One region of the Streptomyces sp. NPDC051776 genome, then DNA from elsewhere that is predicted to be linked to it. Evidence: riboswitches for the same ligand, from Rfam matches in the RefSeq annotation. Region 1 holds a riboswitch; each other region holds the start of a gene.

Region 1 (10,283 bases):
TTCCACGAGCGCCGCAGGCCTCACGACGTCCCGCACAACGGGGTGCGCCACATGCCGTACGAGTTCGACAACACCCCCTCCGAGTCGGCCGCGGACGAAGGCGAGCCCGAAGGGCGCAGGTGGGACCGCGGAGGCAGTGGCCATGGCACGGGCTGACGCCGCCCCGGGCCCCGCCGGACGCGGTAGCCGGGCACTACTCGGGAACCGCGGGCGAGCGGGACGTCACAGTGCCCGGACGTTGACGGGGCGTCACCGGCCTCGGAAGACTGCCCGGCATGGTGATCACCGGACAGCGCAGCGGATACGGCAGGAAGCGCATGCTCGAAGCGGCAGGAGGAGCCGTGTCACGGCTGGCACGGCCGGATGGGCACGGGCGTGGCGCACTCGCCGCGTTCGGGGCGCTGGCAGTCGCCGACGTGGCCGCCGTGGCCCGCAATCCGCGCGGACTGCGCAGGGCCGCGAAGCCTCTGCTGATGCCCGCGCTCGCGGGGCACGTACTGCGCCGCCGCAACGACGCGTCCGAACCCGTTCCCAAGGCGCTGGTCGCCGGGCTCGCCTTTGCGGCGGCGGGCGACACCGCGCTCCTTTTCGACAAGCACGAATCCGCCTTCTTTCTCGGCATGGCGGCTTTCCTCGGCACACAGGTCAGCTACACCGCCGGCTACTCCCGGCTCGGTGCGCTCCGGGGCGTCGTCAGGAAGCCGCTGCCGGCACTCGGCTGCCTGGCCGGCTGGGCTGCGATCAACGCGGTGCTGGCCCCCTCATTGGACGCGCGGCTCCGTCTGCCCGTCGCCGGGTACAGCCTCGCGCTGACCGTCATGGGCGCCGCCGCGCTCGGGGTGGGAGGCAAGGTCGCCGCGGGGGCCGGTTGCTTCCTCGCGTCGGACCTGCTGATCGGCCTTCAGGCCGCGGGTTACGAGCTGCCCTCACGGCAGGCCCACGAGGTCCTCGTCATGGCGGGCTACCTCCTCGGCCAGTACCTGATCACGTCGGGGTGGCTGGAGCACACGGATTCGCGGCGCGCCGTCACGGCGTAGCCCGGCCGTACCGCCGCGCTCCGGGCCGGGCCTCCCGGCGGAGGGCGGCTCGTAAATCCGGACCGCAAACAGGCCGGTGGCCTCCCGCGTCGTCGCGGGAGGCCACCGGTTTCCGGTGCAGGAGGTGGTGGGCGGGGAGGGAGGGCCGAGCCGTGGCTCACCACCTGCGCGGAGTCTCTGGTCAGTGGTGCTTCTTCTTGTCCCACTTCTTGTGGTGCTTCTTCTCGTGCTTCTTGCCGTGCTTCTTGCCGTGCTTGTGGTGCTTCGTCTTGGCCTCGTGCACCTCTGCGTTGATGCAGGTGTGGCCCCAGGTGGCGTTGAGTTCGCCGTCGCCATCGATGGTGTTCCCGCAAAAGTTGATCGGGGCGTGGATCGGGATCTGGAGCACGTTGCCGGAGATGTAGCCCGAGGAGCCGGCGGCCAGACCCTTGGCCTCGCTGTCGGCAGCGGCGGTGCCGGCGCCACCGGCCACCACGGCGCCCGCGGCGGCCGTGACCGCAATCGTCCTGATCATCCGTGACATCTGCTGCCTCTCCTCTGCAGAAGGAACCATCCACCTCCGTAGCGGAGTTGGCATCCGCGACAACGCGGGGGCTGCGGCGGGTCACGCGCCGTTACGCCGAATGGGGCCATCGGGCCCGCGGGCCGACCGCCTCGCGACGGGGGCCATCGGGACCACGGACCGACCGCCTCGCGAGGGGGCCATCGGGCTCTCGGACCGACCGCCCGGCGCCGGGGACCATCGGGCCCGCCGACCGCCCGCCCGGGCGCCGGGATACGGCCCGCGGGCGCCGGGATACGGTCGTGACGTGCACGAGGAGAACCGCGCCCCGACCTCGCCCGACCTCTTCACCTGGGAGTTCGCTGCCGACCCCTACCCCGCGTACGCCTGGCTGCGCGAGCACTCCCCGGTGCACTGGACCCGGCTGCCCAGCGGGGTGAGCGCATGGCTCGTCACCCGGTACGCGGACGCCAAGCAGGCCCTGGCCGACCCCCGGCTGTCGAAGAACCCCGCCCGCCATCAGGAGCGTTCGTCCACCGAGGCGCCGGCGGGCACAGCGGGCAGGTCGGCGCACGCCAAGGGCAAGGTCGGCATTCCCGGCGAGCGCAGCGCAGAGCTGATGACCCATCTGCTCAACATCGACCCGCCCGACCACACCCGTCTGCGGCGGCTCGTCTCCAAGGCGTTCACACCGCGCCGCGTCGCCGAATTCGGCCCACGGGTCCAGGAGTTGACCGACCGGCTCATCGATGTCTTCGCGAAACGGGGTGAAGCCGACCTCATTCATGAATTCGCTTTTCCGCTTCCCATCTACGCGATCTGCGACATGCTGGGCGTCCCGGCGGAGGATCAGGACGACTTCCGCGACTGGGCGGGGATGATGATCCGGCACGGGGGAGGTCCGCGCGGCGGGGTGGCCCGTTCGGTGAAGAAAATGCGCTGGTACCTCGCCGAGTTGATCCACCGCAAGCGCGCCGACCTCGGCGACGACCTCATCTCGGGCCTGATCCGAGCAAGCGACCACGGCGAGCACCTCACCGAGGGAGAGGCCGCGGCGATGGCGTTCATCCTGCTCTTCGCCGGTTTCGAGACGACGGTCAATCTCATCGGAAACGGCACGTACGCACTGCTGCGCAACTCCGGTCAGCGGGAACTGCTCAATCGGGCCCTCGTAGGGGGCGACGAGGCACTGCTCGCGAGCGCCGTCGAGGAACTGCTGCGCTACGACGGTCCGGTGGAGATCGCCACCTGGCGGTTCGCGACCGAGCCTGTCGTCATCGGCGGGCAGCGCGTCGCCACCGGAGACCCCGTCCTCGTCGTCCTCGCCGCCGCCGACCGGGATCCCGCCCGCTTCACCGACCCGGACACGCTCGACCTCGCCCGCCGCGACAACCAGCACCTCGGCTACGGACACGGAATTCACTACTGTTTGGGTGCTCCGCTCGCCCGGCTGGAGGCGCAGACCGCACTCGCCACGCTTTTCCGGCGTCTTCCCGACGTGCGACTCGCGGCGGAACCTACCGATTTGCGATGGCGCGGAGGGCTCATCATGCGTGGATTGCGCACGCTTCCGGTGGAGTTCATCCCCTCCCAAAACTGAGTCGGTTTCAACTATGTGATCTTCGCGTGATCTCCACTACATCGACTTGTGACGGCGGTTCGGCCTCGCTACTTTCATGCCGCACTCCGCTTCACCGTCGCTCGAAAGGCTCCGCATGCGTTCCGCGACCGGCCGGCACCGCCGTCCTCGTCAAGCCCCGGCCATCTTCGTCACGGCTGGCGTGACGGGTTCGGCGATCGCCCTGCCGCTGCTGGCGGCGGGCGGTGCGCAGGCCGCGGACACCGAGACCTGGGACCGGGTCGCTCAGTGCGAGAGCGGCGGTCTGTGGAGCGCCGACACGGGCAATGGCTACTTCGGCGGGCTGCAGGTCACCCAGGACACCTGGGAGGAGTTCGGCGGCCGCGACTACGCGCCACGGGCCGACCTCGCCAGCCGTTCCCAGCAGATAGCCGTCGCCGAGAAGATCCTCGCCGCCAAGGGGCCCCAGGCGTGGCCGCAGTGCGCGCTCGACGCCGGCCTCACCGACGACGGCGAGGCCCCTGACATCGACCCCGGCATCGATCTGTCGCGGCCGATCGGGACCCTGCTGCCCGGCGAGTCCCCCGTGGCCGGCCCGGATTCCGCCGAGCCCGGGACCTCGGGGTCCGATCCGCGCGACCAGGACACGGAGGACCGTACGGGGTACGGCGCGCCGTCCGGGGGTTACGAGCAGGAGCCCGGCGGCTCCGAATCGGCCGCTCCCTCCGGCGGTTCCGTCACCGGCAAGCACCGCGGCGCTCCCGCGGACGAGGAAGCCGGGAGTGGCACGGACCGCGGAACGGGCGAGGGTGAGGGGCGCGAGAGCGGCCGTCACGCCTCCCGCGGCGACTCCGCCCGCGCGGGACAGAGGGGCGACTACACCGTCCGACCGGGTGACAGTCTGTCGGAAATCGCCGAAAAGCACTCGCTCGCGGGTGGTTGGCCCGCGTTGTACGAGGCCAACGAGTCCGTGGTCGGCAGCGACCCGGACCTTATTCTCCCTGGTCAGAAGCTTGATCTCAGGGGATCGAAGGGCTAGTTCGCGCACCTGTGCCCCAGTGTGCGGCGACTGAGAGAAGCATCTCATCGGCCCAACGCGCCTATTGCGCCCGCCTGATGCGCCCGCACCTGTCCCGACCTGCACGGATAAGGGCAACAGAGGGAAAATCAGGGCCTCCTGGTGCTGGATGTCGGTTTTTGAACCGGTGGGACTTGTGTGCTTACCGTCGAACCGCTCGCCACACGGCGGGCGCCGCCGACCATCACGCCGAATCCTGCCGGTGGCCGGAGGACAGTCGACGCGCGAGCGCCGGAGGCAGGAGCGGGGGACCCAAGGTAAGTGCCGGACGGACCGCGACAGAGGACCGGACGGCTAGGGGTGAAGACCCGGTGCGCGAGCACCGGGCCGGGCCGCTCACAGCCCGAACCCGACAGCTCACCTCGCAGGCGTCGGTGAGGAGATGTTCATGCTGCTTTCCGGCAACAAGGGCACCCGGGGCGCGCACCGCCGCCCATCCACCATGGCCCGTATCGCAGCCCTCGCCGGTGTCGCCGGCACCGCGGTCGCCGTACCGCTCTTCGGCGCCGACTCGGCGAACGCGGCCTCCGTCGGAACCTGGGAGAAGGTCGCCCAGTGCGAGTCCGGCGGCAACTGGCACATCAACACCGGCAACGGCTACTACGGCGGGCTGCAGTTCTCGGCGTCGAGCTGGTCCGCCGCGGGTGGTCACCGGTACGCACGCCGCGCCGACCTGGCCACCAAGGACCAGCAGATCGCCACCGCCGAGAGGTTGCTCGACCTGCAGGGGCCCGGTGCCTGGTCCTGCGCAGGCGCCGGCGGCCTGACCACAGGCGGCGCGGATGCCGGCGTGGACACCGCCCGCTCCTCCGCAGGGGGTGCCGAGGCGCGCGCCGACCGCAGCGATCGCGGAGGCCCGGCCGGTACGCCCGTCAAGAAGGGCGACGGCGCGTACGAGGTCAAGCCCGGTGACACCCTCGGCTCGATCGCCGAGGCAGAAGGCGTCGAGGGCGGCTGGAAGAAGCTCTACGAGCTGAACAAGGACACCGTCGAGCGGGCCGATCTGATCCTTCCCGGCCAGCGTCTCCACCTGAGCTGACCCGGTGACCGGCCCGGCCCGCCCAGGGTCGGCCGGGCCGGCCGGGACCGCAGGCGGATCCACGGCCCCCAAAGATCCCCTTTACGGGCCTTTGGGGGCCTTTTCGTCTCGGGGGGCGGGCAGAGAACGGCCGAGGATCCGAGGGCGGTTAGGCTCATGCCGCAGAGACGGACTCACCGAGTCCTCGAGCGACGGGCTCACCGAGTCCCGCGTCCCAGCGTCAGATCCCAGAAGGAGATGCTCGTGCCGTCCATCGACGTCGTCGTAGCCCGCGAGATCCTCGACTCGCGAGGCAACCCCACGGTCGAGGTCGAGGTCGGCCTCGACGACGGCAGCACCGGTCGTGCCGCCGTTCCCTCCGGTGCCTCCACCGGAGCGTTCGAGGCCCTCGAGCTCCGCGACGGTGACAAGAGCCGCTACGGCGGCAAGGGCGTGGAGAAGGCCGTGCTCGCCGTCATCGAGCAGATCGGCCCGGAGCTGGTCGGCTACGACGCCACCGAGCAGCGGCTGATCGACCAGGCGATGTTCGACCTGGATGCCACCCCGGACAAGTCCTCCCTCGGCGCCAACGCGATCCTCGGTGTCTCCCTGGCCGTTGCGCACGCCGCCTCCGAGGCCTCCGACCTGCCGCTCTTCCGCTACCTCGGCGGGCCGAACGCGCACCTGCTGCCGGTCCCGATGATGAACATCCTCAACGGCGGCTCGCACGCCGACTCCAACGTGGACATCCAGGAGTTCATGATCGCGCCCATCGGCGCCGAGTCCTTCTCCGAGGCGCTGCGCTGGGGCGCCGAGATCTACCACACCCTGAAGTCCGTGCTGAAGGAGCGGGGCCTGTCCACGGGCCTCGGCGATGAGGGCGGCTTCGCCCCGAACCTGGACTCCAACCGCGAGGCACTGGACCTGATCGTCGAGGCGATCAAGAAGGCCGGGTACCAGCCCGGTCAGGACATCGCCCTCGCTCTGGACGTCGCCGCCACCGAGTTCTACAAGGACGGCGTGTACGAGTTCGAGGGCAAGACCCGTACCGCCGCCGAGATGACCTCCTACTACTCCGAACTGGTCGACGCGTACCCGCTGGTCTCCATCGAGGACCCGCTGAACGAGGAGGACTGGGACGGCTGGAAGACCATCACCGAGCAGCTCGGTGACAAGGTCCAGCTCGTCGGCGACGACCTGTTCGTCACCAACCCCGAGCGCCTCGCCCGCGGTATCGAGAACAACACCGCCAACGCGCTGCTGGTCAAGGTCAACCAGATCGGTTCGCTGACCGAGACCCTCGACGCCGTCGAGCTCGCCCAGCGCAACGGCTTCAAGTGCATGATGTCCCACCGCTCCGGCGAGACCGAGGACGTCACCATCGCCGACCTGGCCGTCGCCACCAACTGCGGCCAGATCAAGACCGGCGCCCCGGCCCGCTCCGAGCGCGTCGCCAAGTACAACCAGCTCCTGCGCATCGAGGAGATCCTCGACGACGCCGCGGTCTACGCCGGCCGCAGCGCCTTCCCGCGCTTCAAGGGCTGACCGCGCACGAGCACCGGTCCCGAGGGCGGTACGAAGCCCGCGGGCCGGTTGCTCCGGCCTTCGTCCGTCCCCGGCTGCGGTCCCGTACCGTGGCCGGGGACGTCCGTATCCGACAGCAGGGAGGCGACGTGGGCGCGGACCGGGAGCGGTTCTCCACCGCGACCAGACTCAAGGCGCTCGGCGAACAGGCCGCCGCCCGGGTCTACCGGGCCCAGGCCCGCAGAGCCCCCCGGCGCAGCCGGCTGACCGGCCGGGCCGCGCTCCTCGCGCTGGTCGTCTGCTCGCTCGTCGTCGCCCTGGCCTACCCGATGCGGCAGTGGGTCTCCCAGCGTTCGGAGATCGCCGAGCAGCAGCGCGAGGCCGAGCAGGCGCGCAGGGCCGTGGAGAAGCTGCGCGACGAGAAGGCGCGCTGGCAGGACCCGGCGTACGTCGAGCGGCAGGCCCGCGAGCATCTGCACTTCCTCAAGCCCGGCGAGACCGGCTACACCGTGGTCGGCGGCGGCTCGTACGACAGCAGCAGGCCGCGGGGCCAGGGCATGGCCGACCGCGCCTGGTACAGCAACCTCTGGGAGGGCGTCGACCGGGTCGACTCCCGCGACTGACGGCGGTCGACCGGGTCGACTCCCGCTACTGACCGCGGTTCCCTCACCGTCCCGGGCACGTCCCGGTACCCGACTTCCCTATCCGACCGAAGAGATCTGCGCAGGCATGGACACGCCCCCTCCCCAGACCGACCCCACCCCGCCGACCGACGCCGACATCAAGGCGATCGGCGAGCAACTGGGCCGTGTGCCGCGCGGTCTGCGCGCCGTCGCGCACCGCTGCCCGTGCGGGCTGCCCGACGTGGTGGAGACCGCGCCGCGCCTGGAGGACGGCACGCCCTTCCCGACGCTCTACTACCTGACCTGCCCGCGCGCGGCCTCCGCCATCGGCACGCTGGAGGCGGAGGGCGTGATGAAGGACATGAGCGCCCGCCTCGGGGAGGACCCGGAGCTGGCGGCCGCGTACCGTGCCGCGCACGAGGACTACATCCGGCGCCGCGACGCCGTCGAGGTGCTGGAGGGCTTCCCGAGCGCGGGCGGCATGCCGGACCGCGTGAAGTGCCTGCACGTCCTGGTCGCCCACTCCCTGGCAGCGGGTCCGGGCGTCAATCCGCTGGGGGACGAGGCCCTCGCGTTGCTGCCGGAGTGGTGGCGCAAGGGACCGTGCGTGTCCTGCCCGCCGGGCGGCCAGGAGCAGGACGCGGAAACCCGGGAGCAGCACGCGGACGCGCAGGAGCAGGATGCGGACGCGCAGGAGTACAAGGAGGACGGCGCATGACGCGGGTCGCCGCTGTCGACTGCGGTACGAACTCCATTCGCCTGCTGGTCGCCGACGCCGATCCGGCCACCGGTGAGTTGAAGGAGCTGGACCGGCGGATGACGATCGTGCGCCTCGGCCAGGGCGTGGACCGTACGGGCCGGCTCGCGCCGGAGGCCCTGGAGCGCACCTTCACCGCATGCCGCGAGTACGCGGAGGTGATCCGCGAACTCGGCGCCCGGCGCACGCGGTTCGTCGCCACCTCCGCCTCGCGCGATGCCGAGAACCGCGAGGAGTTCGTGCGCGGCGTGGTGGACATCCTGGGCGTGGAGCCCGAGGTGATCAGCGGTGACCAGGAAGCGGAGTTCTCCTTCACCGGCGCCACCAAGGAGCTGTCGGGCCCGGAAGAGGGCGCGAAGCGCTTCCAGAAGCCGTATCTCGTCGTCGACATCGGCGGCGGCTCGACGGAGTTCGTGGTCGGCGACGATCACGTACGGGCGGCACGCTCCGTCGACATCGGCTGCGTCCGCATGACGGAGCGTCACCTCGTACAGGACGGGCGGGTCACCGATCCTCCGGAGCCCGCCCAGGCCGACGCCATAAGGGCGGACATCGACGCGGCTCTGGACCTCGCCGAGGAGAGCGTGCCGCTGGCCGAGGCCCGTACGCTCGTGGGGCTCGCAGGGTCGGTCACCACGGTCGCGGGCATCGCTCTCGGCCTACCGGCGTACGACTCGGAGGCGATCCACCACGCGCGGGTCTCCGTGGACCGGGTCCGGGAGATCACCGCCGACCTCCTGTCGTCGACGCACGACGAGCGGGCCGCGATCCCCGTGATGCACCCGGGCAGGGTGGATGTGATCGCCTCGGGCGCCATGGTGCTGCTCGCGATCATGGAACGGACGGGAGCGCGGGAGGTCGTCGTCAGCGAGCACGACATCCTGGACGGCATCGCCTGGAGCCTCGCCTGAGACACGGCGGGCGCGCGGGCGGGGAGGTGCGGCGCCGCGGACGCGGCGGCTAGCCGACCGCTCCGCCACCCTCCTCGGCCGCCTCAGCGGTGCGGGCCTCCGCGGCGCGGGCCTCTGCGGTGTTGTTCTGGGCGGTGTTGTTCTCCGCGGTGTTGTTCTCCGCGGTGCAGAGCCGATTCGCCAGCACGTACGCGACGCGGACATCCCGGTAGGCCTCCCCTGTCTGCACGGGTTCGGGGAGGTTGCTGCGGCGCGCACGGGACATCGCGTCCCGGCCCGTGGCGCCGGTGAACCGGACGTCCGTTCGCGGTGGGGCCCGGAAGCGCAGCCGGTCCGCCGACACGAGGGTGCGCAACTCGATGTCGTGGAGATCGGTGGCGGGGTCGACGGACACCTCGTTTCAGGGCGGCCGGCCGCCGGATCTGCGCTCGCCTTCCCGTCGGCGGGCCGGGCGGCGGGTCCCGCCGCTGCCGCGCTCGGCACCGCCGCGTTCGCCTCTGCCGCGTTCGCCCCTGCTGCGCTCCGTGCCGCCGCGCGTGGTCTTCCTGGCCCCTTCGACGGCTTCCCCGGCAGCGCCTTCCGCGGACCTGCCCGCGCTTTCGCCGGCGTCCTCGACGGTCTTGCCCGTGTTTTCGCCGGCGTCCTCGACGGTCTTGCCCGCGGTTTCGCCGACGTCCTCGACCGTCTTGCCGGCGCTCTTTCCGACGTCCTGGGCGGTCTCCCCGACGTCCTCGACGGTCTTGCCGGCGCCCTTTCCGACGCTCTCGACCGCTTCTCCGGCGTGGTCGCCGACGTCCTCCAGGGCCTTTCCCGCCCCGCGCCCGAGCTCGCCTGCGGCGCGGCCCGCACCGCCTCCCAGTTGCTCCACCCCGGTACCGAGGCTGGACACGAGCTGCTCCAGGACCTCCGGATTGCGGTCGATCGTGGTCAGCACCCGGCCGATGATCGCCGCGACATTCTGGAGCCGCACCTTGAGCAGGGCCTGGGCCTCGACGCCCTTGATGTCCAGATGCAGGCCGCCCAGCGACACGTCCGCTCCGACGCCGAGCTTGAGCAGGTCGAGCACATCCGCCTGGAGCGACACCCGTGCCCGCAGGTCCTCGACGTCCAGCGAGATCTCGTCGACCTTGACCACCGGGACGTCGAGGAGGACGTCCGGGTCGGTGGACGGTCCGGAGACCTGCTCGCCGGTGTCCTCGCCATTCGCCTCGTCGTCGAACCCGCCCCTGGCGAACTCGTCCTCTTCTTCGGTGT
Region 2 (10,283 bases), on a different contig from region 1:
GTACCCCGCGTGCACCGGGGGAGGCCGGGGGAGGCCAGGGGAGGCCGGGGGAGGCCGGGGGAGGCCGGGAGAGGTGGAGCGCGATGACGACGGGGAACTCCTCCCAGCCGCCCATGGCGTGGCGGTACTGCGGAAACCAGCTGAAGCTGTGGCGCACGAAGGCTGGTGTGACGCGGGAGAAGCTGGGCGAGGAAGCGGGTTACACGTACGAGGCCGTGAAGTCGAGGGAACAGGGCCGTCGGCGACCGACGCCTCGCCTCCTTCAGGTCGCGGATGAAATGTGCGGCGCGCAGGGGTTGTTGAACGCGGCGCAGGAGTATCTGAAGCCGGAGAGGTTTCCGGCCCCGCACGCATGAGTTCATGGCTGCCGAGTCCGAAGCGATCACGCTCATTGGTACGAGACGCTTCTCATCCCCGGCCTGCTCCAAACGGAGGAGTATGCGAGGGCGCTGATCGGAAACAGCTGCCCACCCCTCGACGGCGAGACGATTGAAGAACGCGTCGCAGCGCGAATGCAGCGCCAGGAGCGGCTGCGGACGAAGCCGACTGTCCTATTCGGCTTCGTCATTTACGAAGCCGCTCTCCGAACTCTCGTCGGAGGGCCTGAGTTGATGGGACAACAGTTGCGCCATTTGCTGAGAGCCAGGGAGTTGCGCAATGTGTGCATCCAAGTCCTTCCAGCAGGACGCAGCGCCTATCCCGCATTGAGTGGGCCTCTCGTGCTGCTGGAGACTGCGGAGCACGAACACTATGCCTACGTCGAGGGCCAAGAAACGGGTGCTCTTCACTCGGACCCCGCCAGGGTAAGTGCGCTCACACAACGGCATGGCATGATCCGCATGCAGGCTCTGAGTGCTGAGGAGTCAGCCCGGTTCATCGGCAAGTTGGCGGAGGAGCTATGAGCGACGAGCTGAAGTGGTTCAAGTCCAGCTACAGCGACGACCAGGGTGGCGCTTGCGTCGAGGTCGCCATCTCCTGGCGTAAGTCCAGCCACAGCGACTCCGAAGGCGGCGCGTGCCTCGAGGTGGCGGCCTGCCCCGGCACAGTGCACGTCCGGGACTCCAAGGACAGGACCGGCCCGCAGCTGGCCTTCACGCCCGCCGCCTGGGCGGAGTTCGTCGCGTTCGCGGCGCGGCAGCAGCTCCCGTAGGAACGGCCCCGGCGCATGCCGGTGCCCCGGCGGGCACGGCACGCTGCGGTGCCGGTCCCGGCCGGGGCGCTGGACTTGACGGGGTGCGATCACGCGTAGGTGACGCCCCCGGTAACCGTGGCGTTGCCACCCGGAGTGGTGACCGTAACGGTTGCGGGGCCGAGCGCGCCGGGCGGAGCGAGGCCGACCACAGTGGTTCCGCTGGGGTCGATGAACAGGACGGTGGCCGCGTTGCCGCCGATGTCGACCGTCGCACCGTTGAGGTTGGTTCCGGTGATGACGAAGGTCGTACCGCCCGAGGCGGCCAGAGTGGTCGGCGTGATGGCGGCGGGGGCGGGCGGAGCCGGCGGTGCAGTGTAGGTGAAGCCGCCGGGGACCGTGGCGCTGCCACCCGGGCCGGTGACCACGACGGGCTGGTTGCCCGCGGCACCGGCTGGGGTCACGCCGGTCAGCTGCGTTCCCGAAGGGTTGACGACGATGCTGGTTGCCGCGTTGCCGCCGATGTCGACCGTCGCACCCGTCAGGTTGGCCCCGAAGATGGTGAACGGGGTCCCGCCGGCGGTGGGTCCGGTTGACGGAACGATGGTCAGCGCGATGGGCGGCGTCGGGGGAGAGACGGTGTAGAGGAACGGGAAGGAGTTGCTGGGGCCGCTAGCGGTGTTGACCACGACCGGCACCGTGCCGGGAGTCACGCCCGCGGGCACCACCGCGCTGAGCAGGATGCCGGGGATGATCGGGGTGACCGAGGTGGCGGGGACCCCACCGAAGGTGACCGAGGTCGGGCTGTTCAGGCCGAAGCCGAACAGGAAGACGACGTTCCCTGCCCCTCCCTGGGCAGGTACGACGCCCAGGAGGAGGGGCACGTTGGGCAGCCCGGGGAAGGGCGGGAGCGGGGGAAACGGGAACCCCGGAATCGGGGGGAAGGGAAATGCGAGTTGGCTCTGTGCCGAGGACTGCATGGCGAATTGCCTCCAACTGGCGGGGGAGCAGGGCTCATTGACTGCCCCCGCCTCCGAGAGTGGGTCGTACTTTCACGCTAAGCAGACCCCCGGGTCAACGGGAGGCGTGAATTCACCAGGACGAGGCATTCGGTAAGACATGCGACTATACGAAGACGAGCTGCCGTGGAAATTTGTTCCACCCGCGCACGCCCGTGCCGCCGAATGTTTTTCACAGGTGTCTCTTGATGCCAACTGCTTTTACTTCCGGGCGAGTTGAGGGCAACAACGGCTGAATTGCGGGTCAATTGCGCGTTGTCGATCTCCCCGTAGCGCGGGCGGACCGATCGGGCGACGCCCCGCGGTGATCTCCCGACGGCGGTGCTAGGCCGGGCGCGTCGCGCCCGCGAACGGCATCTGGTCGATGGGTGCCACCCGCACCGGAGCCCCGGGGCGGGGGGCGTGGATCATGCGGTCGCCGCCGATGTAGAGCCCGACATGACTGACGCCGGAGTAGAAGAAGACCAGGTCGCCGGGGGCGAGTTGGGCCCGCGGGACGCGTCGGCCGGCGTTGATCTGGGTGTAGGTGGTGCGCGGCAGGGCCACCCCGGCGGCGCGCCAGGCGGCCTGTGTGAGGCCCGAGCAGTCGAAGCCGCTCGGACCTGTGGCGCCCCAGACGTACGGCTTGCCCAGAGCGCTCTGCGCGTACGCGACGGCTTGGGCGGCGCGGGCGTTGGGCGCACGGACCGGGCCGCGGGGGAAGGCGCGGCCTGCGCGGCCCGTGGTGGCGAGGCCGTCCGCGGCGTGGCCGTCCCGGCCGAGGATCTCGGCCCGCTGCGCCTCGGTCAGCCGGTCCAGCAGCCGCTCGGCATCACGGAGTTTGCGGTGGACGGTGCGCTTGTGTCCCAGCAACGCGGCTTGGTGGTCCTCGAGTTCGGCCAGCTTCCCCGAGGCCTCGCGCCGTACCTGCTCGATGGCACGGAGCTGCCGCTGGATGCCCGCGACGGCCGTGGCCTGGCGGCTCCCGGCCCGCTCGACTGCGGAAGCGCGGTCGAGATAGTCGTCGGGGGAGGAGGAGAGCGCGAGCTGAACCGCCGGGTCGATGCCCCCGGAGCGGTACTGGGACGTGGCGATCGAGCCGAGGGCGTTGCGCGAGGCGCTCAGTTTCTCGGTCCTGCGGGCCGCCTCGTCGCGGAGGCGGTCCAGGGACCGCTGCGCCGCGCGGGTCTTCTCCATCGCGCCGTTGTACTTCTCGGTGGCGAACTCGGCCTCGTGGTGGAGCCGGTCGACCTTCTCCTTCACCTGGGCCGGGGCCGGGTCCGCCTGGGCCGCTCCGTCGAGGGCGACTGAGCCCGCCGCGCCCGCGAGCGCGAACGTCGCGGCCGTACGGGCGGCGGTGCCGCCCGTGAGCGAGCCGATGAACGATCGCTGCCTGGGCTTCCTGTGCGAGGCCACGGCGGCCGTCACTTCCTTCCCCTGACTCTCCGGTGGCCTTGCGGAAGGGGCCGTTCCGGGGCGCCGCACGGGCACCTAGGGGGAGGACGCTAATCCGCCTCGTCGCGGCAGTGAGCCGGGATGACCGGGACTGAAACGTTTCGGTACGGCAGTGATCGTACGGTCCGGGTGATTTCCGCCGCCTATGGCCGTTCACGCTACGGGCATGACCGAAGCGGCAATTGGGGCTCACCCGAGCGGGAGCGGCTGCTATGGACCCGGCTAGGCTCCGCGCATGGACATAGCCATCAATGTCTTCGTCGGCCTGCACATCATCGGCATCGCGGCCCTGCTCGGCGGCTTCCTGTACCAGATGAAGGCGATGGGCGAGGGGACCCAGCGCTTCAGTTCCGGCATGCTGCACGGAGCGCTGACCATGCTCGTCACCGGAGTCGTGCTGGTGGGGCTGAACCAGGCCGACGACCAGGCGGTCAACAACGTCAAGATCGGCGTGAAGCTCGCCGTCCTGGTCGTCATCCTCGGTCTGGTCTATGTGAAGCGGGACGAGGAGAACGTCGAGAAGGGGGCCTTCGGAGCCGTCGGCCTGCTCACCCTGGCCAACATCTTCATCGCCGTTCTCTGGACCTGACGCGCAGCCGCGCGCCCTCCCCGCCCCGGGCCGCCCTCCAGCGCCGGATTGGTCCCGGCCCTCCGACGGGTGCCCCGCTTGGCGAGAGCACCGGCCGGAGGGCACGGGCGGCTTGTCACGCGGGCCGGACGCTGCCGTAGATCGGCATGTACGTGATGGCCTCGGTGCGGACGTTCGCACCCGGCTTCGGCGCGTGGATCATCTGCCCGTCGCCGATGTAGATGCCGACGTGGCTGATGTCGTCGTAGAAGAAGACGAGGTCCCCCCGCTGCAGATCCTCGGTCGCCACGCGCTGGCCGACCTTCACCTGGTCCCAGGTGGTGCGCGGCAGCGAGACCCCGGCGGCCTTCCAGGCGCCCTGGGTCAGTCCCGAGCAGTCGAAGGAATTCGGACCCGTCGCCCCCCACACGTACGGCTTGCCTATCTGCGCACGCGCGAAGGCGACCGCCTTCTCGGCCTTGACCGCGTAGGAGCCGGAGCTCTCGGACGAATCCGAGCCCTGCTCGGCCTCCTCCTGGCGCCGCTTCTCGGCCTGCTGCCGGGCCAGTTCCTCCGCCTTGCGCTGGGCCTCGGCCTTCTTTCTTCGCTCGATCGCCGCCAGCCGGGCCTTCTCCTCGGCCGTCAGCTTCGACAGCAGCTCACGCGCGTCCGCGAGCTTGCGCTGCACCGACTCCTTGGTGGTGCGGAGCTGCTTCTGCGATTCGGCCAGGCCCGCCAGGCTCTCCGTGGCCTCGGCCCGCTTCTTCGCCGCGGCCCGCTGCTGGGTTTGGAAGTCGTCGACCGCCTGCTTCTGCCGCCCGGTCATACGGGACATCAGGTGGTCCTGGTCGAAGTAGCTCTGCGGGTCGTCCGCGAGCAGCATCGTGGCCGTGGGGGCCATGCCGCCGTTGCGGTACTGGGTGGCCGCGAAGCTGCCGAGCAGCCGCCGCGCCTCGTTCAGCTTCTCCGTGCGCTCGGCGACGTCGTCGAGCAGCCGGTCGACTCTGGAGCGCTGCTGGTCGGTGCGCTCCTGGGCCTGGTTGTACTTCTGCGTGGCGCTGCCGGCCTGCCGGTAGAGCTCGTCCACCTTCTTCTGGACTTCCTCAATGCTCTGCTTCGGCTCGCCCGGAGCGGCCTGCGCACTCTGTGACAGCAGGCTGACCCCTGCGAGAGCCGCGGTCGTCAGCCCCACCGCCGCCCGGCCCGAGCCGGGTGACGCAAGGCCACGTGTCCGCAGTTTGCGGTGCGACGCCAAGGCGCGCGTCTCCTTCCGTTGACCGCTTACCGGGTTAGCTGTCGGGTTCGGGCGGACGGAAGGCTGCCCTACGGCTCCGCGCCGACGGACTGCAAATGCACGTGCGCGGGCCGATTCACCCCGGTGGGACGTGTGGGTCCCCGGCTCCGGATACCGCGGGAACGTCGGTCGGACATCCGCCGGGCAGCGCCGGATTCAGCGGAGGCTGCCCGTGCCGACGCGGGTCGTCGACGGGGGTTTCGGGCCGCCTGAGCGAGCACGGTAGCCAACGTCTGGGGCACCTGTGAAGGCTGATGTTCGATATGCCCGAAACCTTTTCGTGACCAATCCGGAGCGCGATCGTTTGGAACCGGATCGGGCCCTCGTACGTCCGAGGACCGGGAACCGGCGTGGGCTGTCGGTCGGGCGGCCTAGACTCGGGGAGCGATGAGCAGCCTCTTTGACGACAACTTCCTGGCGGGTCTCCAGCACCGCGGTCCGGGCCCCTCCGCCCACACGGGACACCCCGGACGCCACGGTGAGGAGCACCCGCCCCCGCCGCCCGAGGAGGGGGGAGCCGAGGAGATCCCCGCCGATCTCTTCGGCGGGCGCTTCGACGCCTCCGCGGAGGAGGAGGCCCGCGAGCGGTACTACCGCAACGGCGCGCACCGCCCCGTCGTGGACCCCGAAGCGCTGCTCGAGGGGCTGAACGAGCAGCAGCGTTCGGCCGTCGTCCACAGCGGCTCCCCGCTGCTCATCGTCGCCGGGGCCGGCTCGGGCAAGACCCGGGTGCTCACCCACCGCATCGCATATCTGCTGGGGGCCCGGCGGGTGCACCCGGGCCAGATCCTCGCGATCACCTTCACCAACAAGGCCGCGGGCGAGATGAAGGAGCGCGTGGAGCAACTCGTCGGCCCGCGCGCCAAGGCGATGTGGGTGTCCACCTTCCACAGCGCATGCGTCCGCATCCTCCGCCGCGAGAGCAAGAAGCTCGGCTTCACCTCCAGCTTCTCGATCTACGACGTGGCCGACTCCAAGCGCCTGATGTCGCTGGTCAGCCGCGACCTGGACCTCGACCCGAAGCGCTATCCGCCGAAGTCCTTCAGCGCGAAGATCTCCAACCTCAAGAACGAGCTCATCGACGAGGAGGACTTCGCGGGTCAGGCCTCCGACCACTTCGAGAAGACCCTCGCCGAGGCATACACGCTGTACCAGTCGCGACTGCGCGAGGCCAACGCGCTGGACTTCGACGACATCATCATGACCACCGTCCATCTGCTCCAGGCGTTCCCCGATGTCGCCGAGCACTACCGGCGGCGCTTCCGTCATGTGCTGGTGGACGAGTACCAGGACACCAACCACGCGCAGTACATGCTGGTGCGCGAGCTGGTGGGCACCGAGGAGACCGCGCCCGAGGACGGCGTGGGCGAGCTGTGCGTCGTCGGCGACGCAGACCAGTCGATCTACGCCTTCCGCGGCGCCACGATCCGCAACATCCTCCAGTTCGAAGAGGACTACCCCGACGCCACGACCATCCTGCTGGAGCAGAACTACCGCTCCACGCAGACGATCCTGTCCGCCGCGAACGCGGTCATCGAGCGCAACGCCGACCGCCGCCCCAAGAACCTCTGGACGGAGGCCGGGGCCGGTTCGGCCATCACCGGCTATGTCGCCGACACCGAGCACGACGAGGCGCAGTTCGTCGCCGACGAGATAGACCGTCTGACGGACGAGGGCGAGGCCAAGGCGGGGGACGTCGCCGTCTTCTACCGCACCAACGCCCAGTCCCGTGTCTTCGAGGAGATCTTCATCCGGGTCGGCCTGCCGTACAAGGTCGTCGGCGGCGTCCGCTTCTACGAGCGCCGAGAGGTCCGCGACGTCCTCGCCTATCTGCGGGTGCTCGCCAACCCCGAGGACACCGTGCCGCTGCGCCGGATCCTCAACGTCCCCAAGCGCGGCATCGGCGAGCGCGCGGAGGCGATGATCGAGGCGCTCGCGCTGCGCCAGAAGATCTCCTTCGCCCAGGCGCTGCGGCGGGTGGACGAGGCATACGGCATGGCCGCGCGCTCGGCCAACGCCGTCAAGCGGTTCAACACCCTGATGGAAGAGCTGCGGACGATCACCGAGTCCGGCGCCGGCCCCGCGACGATCCTGGAAGCCGTCCTGGAGCGCACCGGCTATCTGGCCGAACTCCAGGCGTCCACCGATCCCCAGGACGAGACACGGATCGAGAACCTCCAGGAACTCGCCGCCGTGGCGCTGGAGTTCGAACAGGAGCGCACCGAGGAGAACCCGGGCACCCTCGCCGAATTCCTCGAACAGGTCGCCCTGGTCGCCGACTCCGACCAGATCCCCGACGAGGACGAGGGCGAGGAGGGCACGGGCGTCATCACCCTGATGACCCTGCACACCGCCAAGGGCCTGGAGTTCCCCGTCGTCTTCCTGACGGGCATGGAGGACGGCGTCTTCCCGCACATGCGCGCCCTCGGCGACACCAAGGAACTGGAGGAGGAGCGGCGCCTGGCGTACGTCGGGATCACGCGTGCGCGGGAGCGGCTGTATCTGACACGCTCGACGATGCGCAGCGCGTGGGGCCAGCCGTCGTTCAACCCGCCGTCCCGCTTCCTGGAGGAGATCCCCCCGACGTACGTGGAGTGGCGCCGTACGGGCGGGACCACGCCCTCGGCCTCGGCGGCGGCCGGGGTGGGCGGCGCGCTGTCGGCCTCGCGCTCCCGGTCCGGGCCGAGCGGCTTCGCCACGCGCAGGGCGACGGACCGGCCGGTGATCTCGCTGGCGGTCGGCGACCGTGTCACGCACGACCAGTTCGGCCTGGGGACCGTGATGTCGGTGGCGGGCAGCGGGCACGACGCGAAGGCGACGATCGACTTCGGCGACGAGAAGCCGAAGGTTCTGCTGCTGCGGTACGCGCCGGTGGAGAAGCTCTGAGTCCCTCCGGTCGGTGGAGGCCCACAGGGGGCGAGGTTCCTTGGGAGGACGAGCCGCGGGGGCGGCGCCGCATACGTCCGGGGCCGTGTCCGTACACCCGCGTCGGTGGAGCCGAGTGGCCGGGAGTGCGAGGGGCCGAGGGCCGTGGAGCGAAGACCCCGGGTCTGTCAGGTGGGGTCGAGGCCCTGGCTGCGCAGCCAGGGCAGCGGGTCGACGGCGGAGCCGCCGCCGGGATGGACCTCGAAGTGCAGATGCGGGCCAGTGGAGTTGCCGGAGTTGCCCGAATAGGCGATCACGGTTCCCGCCTTCACCGTGCCGGAGCGGATCTTGGTGCTGCTGAGGTGGCAGTACCAGGTCTCGGTGCCGTCAGGGGCGGTGACTATGGCCATGTTGCCGTAGGAGGCGTCCCACTGGGTGCGCACGGTGCCGTCGGTGGCGGTCTTGACCGGGGTGCCGTAGCTCACCGGGAAGTCGATGCCGGTGTGCACGGACATCCAGTTGATGCCCGCCTGGCCGTAGTACGCGCTGATGCCGTCCTGCTCGACGGGGAGCGCGAACTTCGGTCGGAGCGCCTCCTTGCGCGCTGCCTCCGCCTCCTTGCGCTTCTTCTCCTCGAGCCGGCGCTGCTTGAGGTCGAGACGCTCCTGGGTGCGGCTGGCGCGGTCGGCGAAGTCATCGGCGTCCGCGGTGAGGGTCGCGAGCTGGCTGTCGAGCTTGCTGTTGACCGCCGCCGGCTTCACGGACGACGGGTCCGGCGCCGCCTGCGTGGTCTCTGCCCCGTCGGTGCCGCCGCTGACCGACGCCGCGGCGATCCCGGCGACGCCCATCACTGCTACGGACGGGACGGCGACGGTGAGCAACGCGGAGCGGCGGGCGGGCGTGCGCCGCCGGCCGCGGGCGGCGGGGGTGCGGCGCTGCACAGGAACGGTGGCGACGCCGTGGCCGCCCTGGATCCCGTCGGCAGCGTGCCCGGCCCGGGGATCGTGCGCGCTTGCGGGCCCTCCGTCGGTGTCCGCGGAGGCGTCGTCGAAGTCGGCCTCATCGTGGCCGGTTTCGGGTGACTCGTACCTCTGCTCGTCCAACGTCTCGAAAACGGCGGTCCGTTCCGCCTCACCGTCCTGCGGAGCCGTGTCGTACGACTCGTGGACGGCGTAGGGCGCTCCGGCATAGGGCTCCTCGGCGGCCGCAGCGAAGGCGGAGGTGTCCCAGGTGCCGGTGTGGGCCGTGGTGTCCCACTGCGTGGCGTCGTACTGGCCGGGGTCCTGCGTGAGGTCCTGCTGCGTGAAGTCCTGCTGGGTGAAGTCGTGCTGGGTGAAGTTGTGCTGCGAGAGGTCCTGCTGGGCGAACTCCTGCGCACCGAAGTCGTAGGAGCCGGTTGCCCAGGCGCCGGTGTCCTGGCCCGGTTCGGGCGCATGGCCCTGGTCGGCCACGTGGCCCTGCTCGGTGGCGTGGAGGGCGTCGGCGCTCGCGTCGAAGGACTCGACGGTCGCGGGGCCGCTCTGGTGCGGAATGGTGCTGCCGCCCCACGCGGAAGTGTCGTAACTGCCGGTCTCGTGCGGCGTGCCCCCATAGGCCCCGTACGTGTCGTAACCACCCATCGACATGCCACACTGCGAGGTGTCGTACTGGCCCGAGTCGTAGGTACTCGTCTCGAAGGCGCCAGTGGTGTACGCGTCGTTGCCGTGCGAGCTGTTGCCGTGCGAGCCGTTGCCGTACGAGCCGGGCAGCGCGCCGAAGAGCGGGTCACTGTCGTCGTAGGCGGCGGTCAGGCTGTCGAAGGTACCGGTGGAATATCCGTCGTACCCGGCATGGCCGTTGAAGGCCCCTTGCTGGTCGTACGAGACGTAGTGCCCGTACGAGGCGTCGGGAGCATGGGCGGTCGGGGCGGAGTTGCCCGACGGGTGACGGTCGTTCACCACCAACTTCTCTTTCGCCTCGACAGCAGGAGCCGGG
Region 3 (10,283 bases), on a different contig from region 1:
AGCACTTCACCGCGGGCGGGATGAGCCGCTGGTCCCCCTATCTCTCCGAGCTGCAACCGGAGTTCTTCTGCGAGGTCTCTCCCCAACTGGCCGCCGAACGCGGACTGGAGAACGCCGGGTGGGCGACGGTGATCACTGCTCGGGGGGCGGTAGAGGCACGGGTCCTGGTCACGGACCGGGTGCCGCCGCTGTCCGTCCACGGACGCACCGTCCACCAGATCGGTCTGCCGTTCCACTGGGGGCCGGGCGGCCTCGCACGAGGCGACGCCGCGAACGAACTGGTCGCGATCGCCCTGGATCCGAACGTGCACATTCAGGAGGACAAGGCGCTCACCGCCGACATCCGCCCGGGGCGGCGCCCGCGCGGCGCCGACCTGCCGCGGCTGCTGGCGCAGTATCGCGAGCGGGCGGGGATCACGGAGGACACCGGGATGGGGGTCCGCACATGACGACCGAGGCGCGGCGACACGTGCTGCAGGAAGGACTGCTGTCCGGGCCCGAGCCCGACCCGGCCGGGGACGCGGGACACACGGATCACCCCGAGCGGGTGGGATTCTTCACGGACACCGCCGTGTGCATCGGCTGCAAGGCCTGCGAGGTGGCGTGCAAGGAGTGGAACGCCATTCCCGAGGACGGGCTGTCCTTCACCGGCATGTCGTACGACAACAGCGAGGGGCTGGGCGCCTCCACCTGGCGGCACGTCGCGTTCATCGAGCAGAGCGCGGTGAAGCTGCGGCCGGTGGACGCGGGCGGAGAGCCTGCGCCGGTATCCGGCGGCGAGCCTGCGCCGGCATCCGGCGAAGGGCCGGACGCGGCCGCGGGCGGGAACGAGCTGCGCTGGCTGATGTCCTCCGACGTGTGCAAGCACTGCACGCACGCGGCCTGTCTGGACGTCTGCCCCACAGGCTCGCTCTTCCGCACAGAGTTCGGCACGGTGGTCGTCCAGGAGGACATCTGCAACGGCTGCGGCTACTGCGTACCGGCGTGCCCGTACGGTGTGATCGAGCAACGCGAGGGCGACGGCCGGGCGTTCAAGTGCACCCTATGCTACGACCGGCTGGGCACGGGACAGGAGCCCGCGTGCGCCAAGGCATGTCCCACCGACTCCATTCAGTTCGGCCCGCTCGACGAACTGCGCGAGCGCGCGGCCCTGCGGGTGGACCAGTTGCACGAGGCGGGCGTGGAGGAGGCGCGCCTCTACGGGCACGATCCGGAGGACGGCGTCGGCGGTGACGGCGCGTTCTTCCTGCTGCTGGACGAGCCGGAGGTCTACGGGCTGCCGCCGGATCCCGTCGTGACCACCCGGGATCTGCCTCGGATGTGGCGGCACGCGGGCATGACTGCACTCTCCCTGGCCGGTGGAGTGGCGCTGGGCGGGGGCCGAGGGCCGGAAGGAGCGAAGGCGGCGGGGGCGTCGCGGGGAAGAACTGATGGTGCCGCGGGCGGACTTCACCACGTACTACGGCAGGCCGGTCATCAAGGAACCGGCGTGGAGGGCCCGGGACATCGCCGGGTACTTCTTCCTGGGCGGGCTCGCCGGGGCCGGTTCGGTGATGGCCGCCGGCGCCCATATCACCGGTCGCCGAGCGCTGCGCAGGGGGATGAAGGTGTCCTCGCTCGCGGCGGTGTCGCTCTCGGCCGCGGCACTGGTCCACGACCTGGGCAAGCCGTCGCGATTCGGCAACATGCTGCGCGTCGTCAAGCCGACCTCGCCGATGAGCATGGGCTCATGGCTCCTTGCGGGCTACGGCCCGGCGGCGGGCGCGGCCGTGATCAGTGAGTTGTCGGGGCGGCTGCCGCGGGCGGGTGCGGTGGCCACGGCAGCGTCGGCGGTCCTGGGATCCGGCGTGGCGACGTACACGGCCGTGCTCGCGGCGGACACCGCCGTCCCCGCATGGCACGAAGCCCACCGCGAACTGCCCTATCTCTTCGCGGCGTCGGCGACGGCGGCCGCTTCGGGCATGGCGCTCGTCCTGGCCCCACCGGCTGAGACCGGTCCGGCCCGGCGGTCGGGACTGGCGGGAGGCGCGGCGGAGCTGGCGCTGATCCGGCTGATCGAGCGCCGCCTCGGCGTGATCGGCGAGACCTATCGGCAGGGCGAGGCGCTCTTGCTGATGCGGGCCGCGGAGCTCCTGACGCTGGGTGGCGCGGTCGGCGCCGGCCTGCTGGGGAAGCGGAGCCGGGTGGCCGCGGCGGTGGGCGGTGCGGCACTGCTGGCGGGTTCGGCGTGCACCCGGTTCGGGGTCTTCCATGCCGGACTGGCCTCGGCCCGCGACCCGAAGTACACGGTGGTTCCGCAGCGCGAACGGCTGGAGCAGGCCCGGTCCTGAGCGTTGCGCGGGGAGTTCACCGCCGTACGACCGCCGATCCGCTTACCGGGACGCCGGTCCCGCCGAGCGAGGTCCCAGCCCGGTTGAACGCCAAACCACCCCGCGCCGCGCTGCGCCGATCCGGTGATCTCGGCCGCGCCCTGCACCGGGGATGTTCGGGGCGGCGCGAGGATCGTCCGATGAACCCTCCATCCGGCCGACCGTCGCCCCACCTCGACCCCAGCGAGGCGAACCAGGGGCAGTGCAAGGAATCGGAACGCGCCGCGACCGAACGGCGCAGCCGGCGCCGGGCCGCCCGCAGGGTGGTCGCCGGTCACGCCAAGGACCCCGAGGATCTGGCGTTCCTGCTGGAAGCTCTCGAACTGCAGCCGGACACCGACGGACGGGCGCCTCGGCCGGAGCACGGGGACAGCGCGGATGGTACGGACGCAACACGACCTGGAACGTGAAACGAACCACATCACCTGATTCGTCACGGTGAATGGGATCTGCATCACTTACCGGCGCCTCAGGGCGAATTTACGATCGCGGGCAATTCACCACCTTTGCCGATCCGCTGCCCCGTGCGCGGAAGCCGAGAGGACGCCACCGTGAGACAGCTGCCCAAGATGTCCAATTTCGACGAGAATCCCCACATATGCACTTGTGGTGAACTGGTGCCAGGCGACGTGCTCGTGGCCGACGGCGCCAACCGTTTCGCCGTACTCGATGCCTCCCCCGCGGACGAGGAACACGTCCGCCTGACACTGCGCGCCGTCCACGGAGGCCCCGACTTCCACGCGGTGCACCCCCGTACGGGCCCGGTCGAGGTTGCGGGTGAGCGCGTCGACCCGGAGTCCGTTCCGCTGATCGTCCCAACGGGACCTGGCGTGGACTTCCATGACGGTGACCACATGTCGGTGCTGGACGCCGCCCGGAGCCGGGCTGCGGAACGTCACTTCGTACGCCGTGACGGCGCGTGGCACGCCGAGACCGGCACCGACTGCCCGGGAGCCGGCACCCCGGAGCAGGACAGCGACGGCGGCACACCCCTCACGGACGACGAGATGCGGGCGCTCATGGCGCGCGACCCGCAGGCACTCGTCTGTCGGCTCGACCCGGTCCCCCGGCCACCGCGCGGCGGCCGGCGCGTCGTCGTCACCGGCGTTGGCGCGATCAGCCCGCTCGGCGGTGACGCCGCGGCCACCTGGCAGGGGCTTCTGGACGGCCGGAGCGGCGTACGACGGCTCGACGGCGAGGAGTTCGCGGACCTGGCGGTCGGCATCGCCGCGCCCTCCGCCGTAGAACCGAGCGAGCGCTTGCCACGCGCACGGGCCCGGGCCATGAGCCGTAGCGCCCAGTTCGCGGTGCTGGCCGCCCGCGAGGCATGGGCGGACGCGGGTTTCCAGCAGGACGAGGTGACCGAGGGGACGCTCGATGCCCGGCGCGTGGGCGTCTCCATCGGCACCATCATCGGCGGCGCGCCGGTGCTGGTCGACGCCGACCGCACCCTGGCGGACCGCGGCCCGCGTCATGTCTCCCCGCACACCGCGCCGATGATCGTGCCCAGCGGAGCCGCGGCGCAGGTGGCGATCGACACGGGGGCGCGCGCCGAGGCCCGTACGGTCGTGAGCGCGTGCGCCTCGGGAACGGAGGCCATCGGTCAGGCCATCGACCGCATACGGGACGGACACGCCGATGTGGTGGTCGCGGGCGGCACGGAGGCCGTGATCATTCCGGCCATCATGGCGTCCTTCGCTTCCATGCGGGCCCTCTCCCCCGGGACGGACGGCCCCGAGAAGGCGTCGCGCCCCTTCGACACCGCACGGGACGGTTTCGTGGTCGGCGAAGGCGCGGGGCTGCTGATCCTGGAGTCCGAGGACCACGCCCGCGCACGGGGCGCGCGCATCTACTGCGAGGCGGCGGGCTGGGGCGTCTCGGCCGATGCGTTCCACATGGCCGCACCGCGCCCCGACGGCGGCGGTGTGATCGATGCGCTGCACAAGGCCCTCGACGACGCCGGGGCCAAACCGGACGAAGTGATGCATGTCAACGCGCACGCAACCGCCACCGGCAGCGGCGACGCAGCCGAAGCGCTGGCGCTGCGGGCCGTGTTCGGCGAGCGGCCGGCCATGCCCGTCACCGCGCCGAAGGGTGCGATGGGGCACCTGCAGGGCGCGGCGGGCGGCGTGGAGGCGGTGGCCGCGGTCCTGACGCTGTATCACGGAGTCGTGCCGCCCACGGTCGGGTGCGAGGAGCCGGACGACTCCCTGGGCCTCGACGTGGTCACGGGCGCGCCGCGGCCCCTTCCGGAGTCGGGCGATGTCGCGCTGAGCAACTCCTTCGGGTTCGGAGGGCACAACGCCGTACTGGCCCTCCGCCGCGCCCGGGCGGCCTGATGTTCCCGACCCGGCGGAGGGAAGGCCGCCGGGGACACGGCTCCCGCATGACATAGCGAGCCCGTGCCGCGTGCGTGCCGCGTGCGTGCCGCGTGCGTGCCGCGTGCGTGCCGCGTGCGTGCCGCGTGCGTGCCGCGTGCGTGCCGCGTGTTCAACTCCGCGGGCCGCACCGGCGTTCCAGGTCATCGAAGTTCGACCAGGTCAAGGTGCTGGAGTCGTCCCGCCGTCCCGGGTCGCCCCGGCCTCGTTGCCCACGGCCGGCAGGCAACCATGCTGGTGTCGCTGCGCCGCTACGGGGGAGCGGCGCAGCGACACCGGCCATCGCAACGCGGGAGCTCCCGGACATCACGGCCGAGTGGCGTGACTACGGCGAGCTCGCGCTGTCGGGGAGGGCGAGCGGGTGCAGGCATCCACACAGCTCGAACCCCGGGCGCGTCCGACGTCCCTGCGTTCTCGGTCGGGCACCACGGCCGGTCGGTCACGTCGTGCAGCGGGGACGGATGGACACGTGCGACGACACCCGTTGGAGGCGTATCCGCGCACCACCCGCCCGGCGGTGGATGAGCTCCGGTGAACGGCCCGCTGGTCCCGGGCGCCTCAGATGCTGATGCCCCTGGCACGCAGATACGCCAGCGGGTCGGCGTCCGAGCCGTAGCCGGGCCCGGTCCGCACTTCGAAGTGCAGGTGCGGACCGGTGACGTTTCCGGTCGAACCCGACCTGCCAATGCGCTGCCCGCCGTTCACCGGCTGGCCCGCGCGGACGGAGAGCGCCGAAAGGTGCGCGTACTGGCTGTACTTGCCGTCCGCATGCCGGATCACGACCTGGTAGCCGTAGGCGCCGCCCCACCCTGCCTCCACCACCTTCCCGGTGGCGACCGCGCGTACGGCCGTGCCTGTCGGGACAGGGAAGTCGACGCCCGTGTGGTAGCCGCTCGACCAGCTCGATCCGGGGGCGTGGTACGGGGTGCCGATCGCGGTGTTCGCGACCGGGCTGGAGAAGCCGGAGGCGGCGGACCCGGCCGACGACGCCTTCTGTTCGGACCGCTGCGTCCGTTCCTTCCGTTCGGACCGCTGCGTCCGTTCCTTGCGTTCGGTGCCCTGCGACTGATGCTTCCGGGACTCCTCATGCGCCTTGCGGGACTGCTTCCCGGGCTGCTGTCCCTGCCGCTCCGTCCTCTGCGGCTTCGCGGTCTTCTCCGCCTGCCCAGCCTGATCGGTCCGTTGCGCGGGGCCGGCCTTCCGGCCGATGACGAGCTTCTGCCCGGGGATGATGAGGTCCGGATCGTCGCCGATGACGCGGCGGTTGTCCTCGTAGATCCGCTCCCAGCCGCCGTCCACGTCGCGCACGCGCGCTATGGCGAAGAGGGTGTCGCCACTGACCACGGTGTACGACTCGGGTCTGATGCGGTCCGGGCGGCTCTCGGCCGACGCCATCCGCGAGACCTGCGGCTCCGTATGAGCGGTGGTGGGCGGGGTTTCGCTCCCGCGCGACAGTCCGGCATTGCCCGAGCAGGCGGGCCAGGCCCCGGGCCCCTGTCCGAAGCGGACCTTCTCGGCCACGGCGATCTGCTGGTCCTTCGTGGCGAGGTCGGCGCGCGGCGCGTAGGCCGTACCGCCGTACTCCTCCCACGTGGATTGGGTGAACTGCAGCCCGCCGTAAAAGCCGTTGCCGGTGTTGATGCTCCAGTCGCCGGTGCTCTCGCACTCCGCGACCTTGTCCCAGGTGTCGACGGGCGCGGCCTCGGCACTTGGGACGCCGACTAACGGCAGGGCTATCCCCGCGCCGCCTGCGGTGACCGTGAGAGATGCCTGCGAGATGCGGTTCGGCTGGTACCTGCGATGACGGCCGTGTGCGGGCATGGGCGTTTTCCTCTCCAGCTGCGGGGCGCGCCAAGATTAAGGCGGGTATTCCATGGGCCACAAGAGAGCCTCGTTTACTGGAAGATCGGAATCCGGAACGCTGGACGGAATCGCTGTCATGCCACAGCCATGAATAGTCACTTCCGTTTTACTGGACAGGACACGGACAACAATTGCGGAGGAACCCATGCCGAATCCCGTCCCTTCGGTCGCCGAACTCACCGCTCTCTACGGCCTGGAGCCACTGCCCCTGGAAGGCGGTCTCTTCCGACAGACATGGGCGGGCCCGGGAGAACCCGGCGGACATCCCTCGGGTACGGCGATCCTCTTCCTGATGGCGGCCAAAAGCGATCTCTTCTCGGCCATGCACCGGCTGCCCCGCGACGAGGTCTGGCACTTCTACCTGGGGGATCCGGTGGAGCTGCTGCTCCTCGAGCCCGGCGGCGCATCGCGGGTCGAGCCGCTCGGCCAGGACGTCATGGCCGGTCAGCACGTCCAGTTCACCGTCCCGGGCGGTACGTGGATGGGTGCCCGGGTGCGCGCCGGCGGCAGCCACGCGCTCATCGGATGCACCCTCGCCCCGGGCTTCCTCCCCTCCGACTACGAGGGCGGCGACGCGGACGAACTGGCCGCGCGCTACCCGGAACACTCCGGGATGATCCGGGCGTTGTGCCGGGGCGCGTGACCGCTCCCGGACAGCGCGGCGCGTAGCCGCCGTCCCGGTCGCGGCGACACGTCCAAGGGCGACACGACCAAGGCGACTCAACAGAAGCCGCGCAACAGAAGCGAGGTGCCGGTCCCCCGTCGTCACGGGGAACCGGCACCTCATCGAGTCAGGAGGGAAGACTCCGTAGCCGTTCGAGTCGTACGAGCGTCAGATCTTGACGCCGTGGTCACGCAGGTAGGCGACCGGGTCGATGTCCGAGCCGTAGTCCGGGCCGGTGCGGACCTCGAAGTGGAGGTGCGGACCGGAGGAGTTGCCCGTGGAGCCGGACAGGCCGATCTGATGGCCGCCGGTCACGGACTGACCCGCCGAGACGGACAGCGAGGACAGGTGGGCGTACTGGCTGTACTTGCCGTCCGCGTGGCGGATGACGACCTGGTTGCCGTACGAGCCGCCCCAGCCCGCGGACACGACCTCACCGGCGCCGATCGACTTCACCGTCGTACCCGTGGGCACGGGGAAGTCCGCGCCCGTGTGGTAGCCGCTGGACCAGGCGGAGCCCGCCTGGTGGTACGGGGTGCCGAGCGTGAGGTTGTCCACCGGGGCGCTGAAGCCGTCGGCGCTCTTGCCGGCGGCGGGCTTGGCGGCCGGCCTGGCGGTCGGCTTCGGGGCCTTGGGCGCGGCGTGCTTCGAGCCCTGCTTCTTCCAGCCCTCGTGCTTCTGCCCGGCCTCGGCCTTACCGCCGCCGAGGCTGAGCTTCTGGCCCGGGTGGATCAGGTTCGGGTTCTCGCCGACGACCTGGCGGTTGTCCTGGTAGACGCGCTTCCAGCCACCGTCGATCTGCTTGGACGTGGCGATCTTGTAGAGCGAGTCGCCCTTGACGACCGTGTACGCCTCGGTCTTGCCGTGGCGCTTGTCGTCGCGGTCGGCGCGGTCCTTGGCGGGGGCGGCCTTGGTCTCGGCCTTCCCACCGGTGGCGGGGGCCTCGGGGGCCGGACCACCCTTGGCCAGACCGGCCTTGGGGCCGCAGACCGGCCAGGCGCCGGGGCCCTGGCCCTCGAGCACCTTCTCGGCGACGGCTATCTGCTCGGCCTTGGTCGCGTGGTCGGCGCGGTCGGCGTACTTGGCGCCGCCGAAGGCGTCCCACGTGCTCTGGGTGAACTGCAGGCCTCCGAAGAAGCCATTGCCGGTGTTGATGCTCCAGTTGCCGTTGCTCTCGCACTCGGCGACCTTGTCCCAGGTGCTGACCGAAGCGGCGTTCGCGCTGCCCGCGCCGACGAAGGACAGGCCGATACCGGCACCGCCAGCGGCGGCGACGAACGTGGCGCGAGTAATCCGATTGGGCTTGAAGCGGCGGTGACGTCCGCGTGCAGACATAGGGTGCTTCCTCTCCTACGCCTGCGAGGTGAGCTGTCGGGTTCGGGCTGGAGTTGCCCGGCCGCGCCCTGAGCGCTATGAGCGCTGCGGCACGTCTTCACCCCTAGCCGGACCACGCCGATCGCGGTACGGCACTTACCTTGGTTCCCCCGCTCCTGCCGTGGGTGCGTTGTCGTTTCTCCCCCCACCGGCGGCAGGACTCGGCGCTCCGGCAGATGGGCGCCCGCCCTTTCCGTGGACAGGCAGCGGAAAAATAAACACATTCATTTCTTCGCCACAAGTGCCCTGCAATTGTCTGAATCGCCGGGGGACAGATCGACTTGCATTTGGGTCACGCTACGCTGCCGATCCTTGCCCCACAGCAAAGGCGATTACTACCGAACGACTCTCACGGAGGGCAGGGGGTAACCAAGTCGAAGGAATTTGGCCTCTTCGAGTGCGCGAGGTCACATTCACGGCGAGGCATCTGTGAGATGGGTCACCGGGCAGCCAATTGTCCGTTTTATGGGTTGAATTCGCCTTTGCTGCATTGCGGACATGAAACGACCCTTTGACGCATCGGAGGCTATCCGGCGAAACGGATGATTCTGGACCAAGCACCCGAGGCGTTTCCCGGCACCCGCCCCATTCGCGCATATCGTGAGCAGCCCCGATCGCGGAACGTGCGGAGTCGCAGTGCAGAGAACGGACGAGTTGACGGGCCCCCGCGCTCCGGTGCCGCATGCAGCCGGTGCGAGGACCACACCCGAGGCCCCGGGTCGCACAAGCCCTCGCCGGCTCCCGTGGCCGATCGTCACCGTCCTGGGGCTCGGACTCGCCCTCGCGGCCGCGGTCGTCACCGGCGCGATCGGGCAGCCCGACCCCGGCGCCGTCGGCGCCTGGCGTACGGTCTGCGTCGCGATCGTGGTGCAGGCCCTGCCGTTCCTGCTGCTCGGCACGGTCATCTCAGGGGCCATCAACGCGTTCGTGCCCGCGCGGGCCCTCACCCGGGCGCTGCCGAAGCGGCCGGCGCTCGCGGTCCCCGTGGCCAGCGCAGCCGGAGTCGTCCTGCCGGGGTGCGAGTGCGCGTCCGTACCGGTGGCGGGAAGCCTGATCCGGCGTGGAGTCACGCCCGCGGCCGCGTTCGCCTTCCTCCTCTCGGCCCCCGCTGTGAACCCGATCGTGCTCGCGTCCACGGCCGTCGCCTTTCCCGGCGCGCCCGGGATGGTGGCGGCCAGGCTGCTCGCCTCGCTGGTCACCTCGGCCGCGATGGGCTGGCTGTGGATCCGCCTCGGACGGGAGGAGTGGCTGCGGCTGCCGGCCCACCGCACGGGACACAGCCCTGGCCACAGCCGGTGGGAGGAGTTCCGGCTGGGCTTCCAGCACGACCTCCTGCACGCCGGCGGGTTTCTGGTGCTGGGGGCGATGGCGGCGGCGACGTTCAACGTCGCCGTCCCACGCTCGGTCCTGGACACCTTCACCGGATCGCCCTGGCTCTCGGTGGCCTTCCTCGCCGCACTGGCGATCGTGCTCGCCGTCTGCTCGGAGGCGGACGCCTTCGTCGCCGCCTCCCTCACCGGCTTCTCCCCCACCGCACGGCTGGCGTTCATGGTCGTCGGGCCGATGGTGGACGTGAAGCTCATCGCCCTGCAGTCGGGCACCTTCGGACGCGGCTTCGCCGTCCGGTTCCCGGCG

What was found. Region 1 has a riboswitch for cyclic di-AMP ahead of AB0M26_RS01650 (transglycosylase family protein). Riboswitches for the same ligand answer to the same signal wherever they lie in the genome.
Region 2: it holds a riboswitch for cyclic di-AMP, as region 1 does, so the genes downstream of both, AB0M26_RS11530 (NlpC/P60 family protein) here and AB0M26_RS01650 (transglycosylase family protein) in region 1, are expected to answer to the same signal.
Region 3: it holds a riboswitch for cyclic di-AMP, as region 1 does, so the genes downstream of both, AB0M26_RS17475 (transglycosylase family protein) here and AB0M26_RS01650 (transglycosylase family protein) in region 1, are expected to answer to the same signal.

The regions. Positions count from the first base shown of each region.
Region 1 covers NZ_JBFAYQ010000001.1:367,640-377,922, forward strand. Annotated here, with positions in the region: gene AB0M26_RS01625 (DUF6479 family protein) at 1-156, shown strand, start outside; gene AB0M26_RS01630 (lysoplasmalogenase) at 276-1,037, shown strand; gene AB0M26_RS01635 (chaplin) at 1,219-1,560, opposite strand; gene AB0M26_RS01640 (cytochrome P450) at 1,847-3,139, shown strand; gene AB0M26_RS01645 (transglycosylase family protein) at 3,255-4,157, shown strand; cyclic di-AMP (ydaO/yuaA leader) riboswitch at 4,374-4,582, shown strand; gene AB0M26_RS01650 (transglycosylase family protein) at 4,585-5,235, shown strand; gene eno (phosphopyruvate hydratase) at 5,473-6,759, shown strand; gene AB0M26_RS01660 (septum formation initiator family protein) at 6,888-7,361, shown strand; gene AB0M26_RS01665 (DUF501 domain-containing protein) at 7,468-8,079, shown strand; gene AB0M26_RS01670 (Ppx/GppA phosphatase family protein) at 8,076-9,029, shown strand; gene AB0M26_RS01675 (hypothetical protein) at 9,079-9,423, opposite strand; gene AB0M26_RS01680 (hypothetical protein) at 9,430-10,283, opposite strand, start outside.
Region 2 covers NZ_JBFAYQ010000011.1:18,490-28,772, reverse strand. Annotated here, with positions in the region: gene AB0M26_RS11560 (helix-turn-helix transcriptional regulator) at 84-356, shown strand; partial or broken gene AB0M26_RS11555 (DUF5753 domain-containing protein) at 387-902, shown strand; gene AB0M26_RS11550 (DUF397 domain-containing protein) at 899-1,150, shown strand; gene AB0M26_RS11545 (IPT/TIG domain-containing protein) at 1,240-2,013, opposite strand; gene AB0M26_RS11540 (C40 family peptidase) at 2,473-3,543, opposite strand; gene AB0M26_RS11535 (hypothetical protein) at 3,818-4,171, shown strand; gene AB0M26_RS11530 (NlpC/P60 family protein) at 4,287-5,405, opposite strand; cyclic di-AMP (ydaO/yuaA leader) riboswitch at 5,413-5,573, opposite strand; gene pcrA (DNA helicase PcrA) at 5,832-8,330, shown strand; gene AB0M26_RS11520 (M23 family metallopeptidase) at 8,498-10,246, opposite strand.
Region 3 covers NZ_JBFAYQ010000020.1:55,280-65,562, forward strand. Annotated here, with positions in the region: partial or broken gene AB0M26_RS17440 (molybdopterin dinucleotide binding domain-containing protein) at 1-449, shown strand, start outside; partial or broken gene AB0M26_RS17445 (4Fe-4S dicluster domain-containing protein) at 446-1,363, shown strand; gene nrfD (NrfD/PsrC family molybdoenzyme membrane anchor subunit) at 1,431-2,330, shown strand; gene AB0M26_RS17455 (hypothetical protein) at 2,510-2,779, shown strand; gene AB0M26_RS17460 (beta-ketoacyl-[acyl-carrier-protein] synthase family protein) at 2,921-4,708, shown strand; gene AB0M26_RS17465 (transglycosylase family protein) at 5,306-6,568, opposite strand; gene AB0M26_RS17470 (cupin domain-containing protein) at 6,756-7,253, shown strand; gene AB0M26_RS17475 (transglycosylase family protein) at 7,443-8,609, opposite strand; cyclic di-AMP (ydaO/yuaA leader) riboswitch at 8,615-8,786, opposite strand; gene AB0M26_RS17480 (permease) at 9,285-10,283, shown strand, end outside.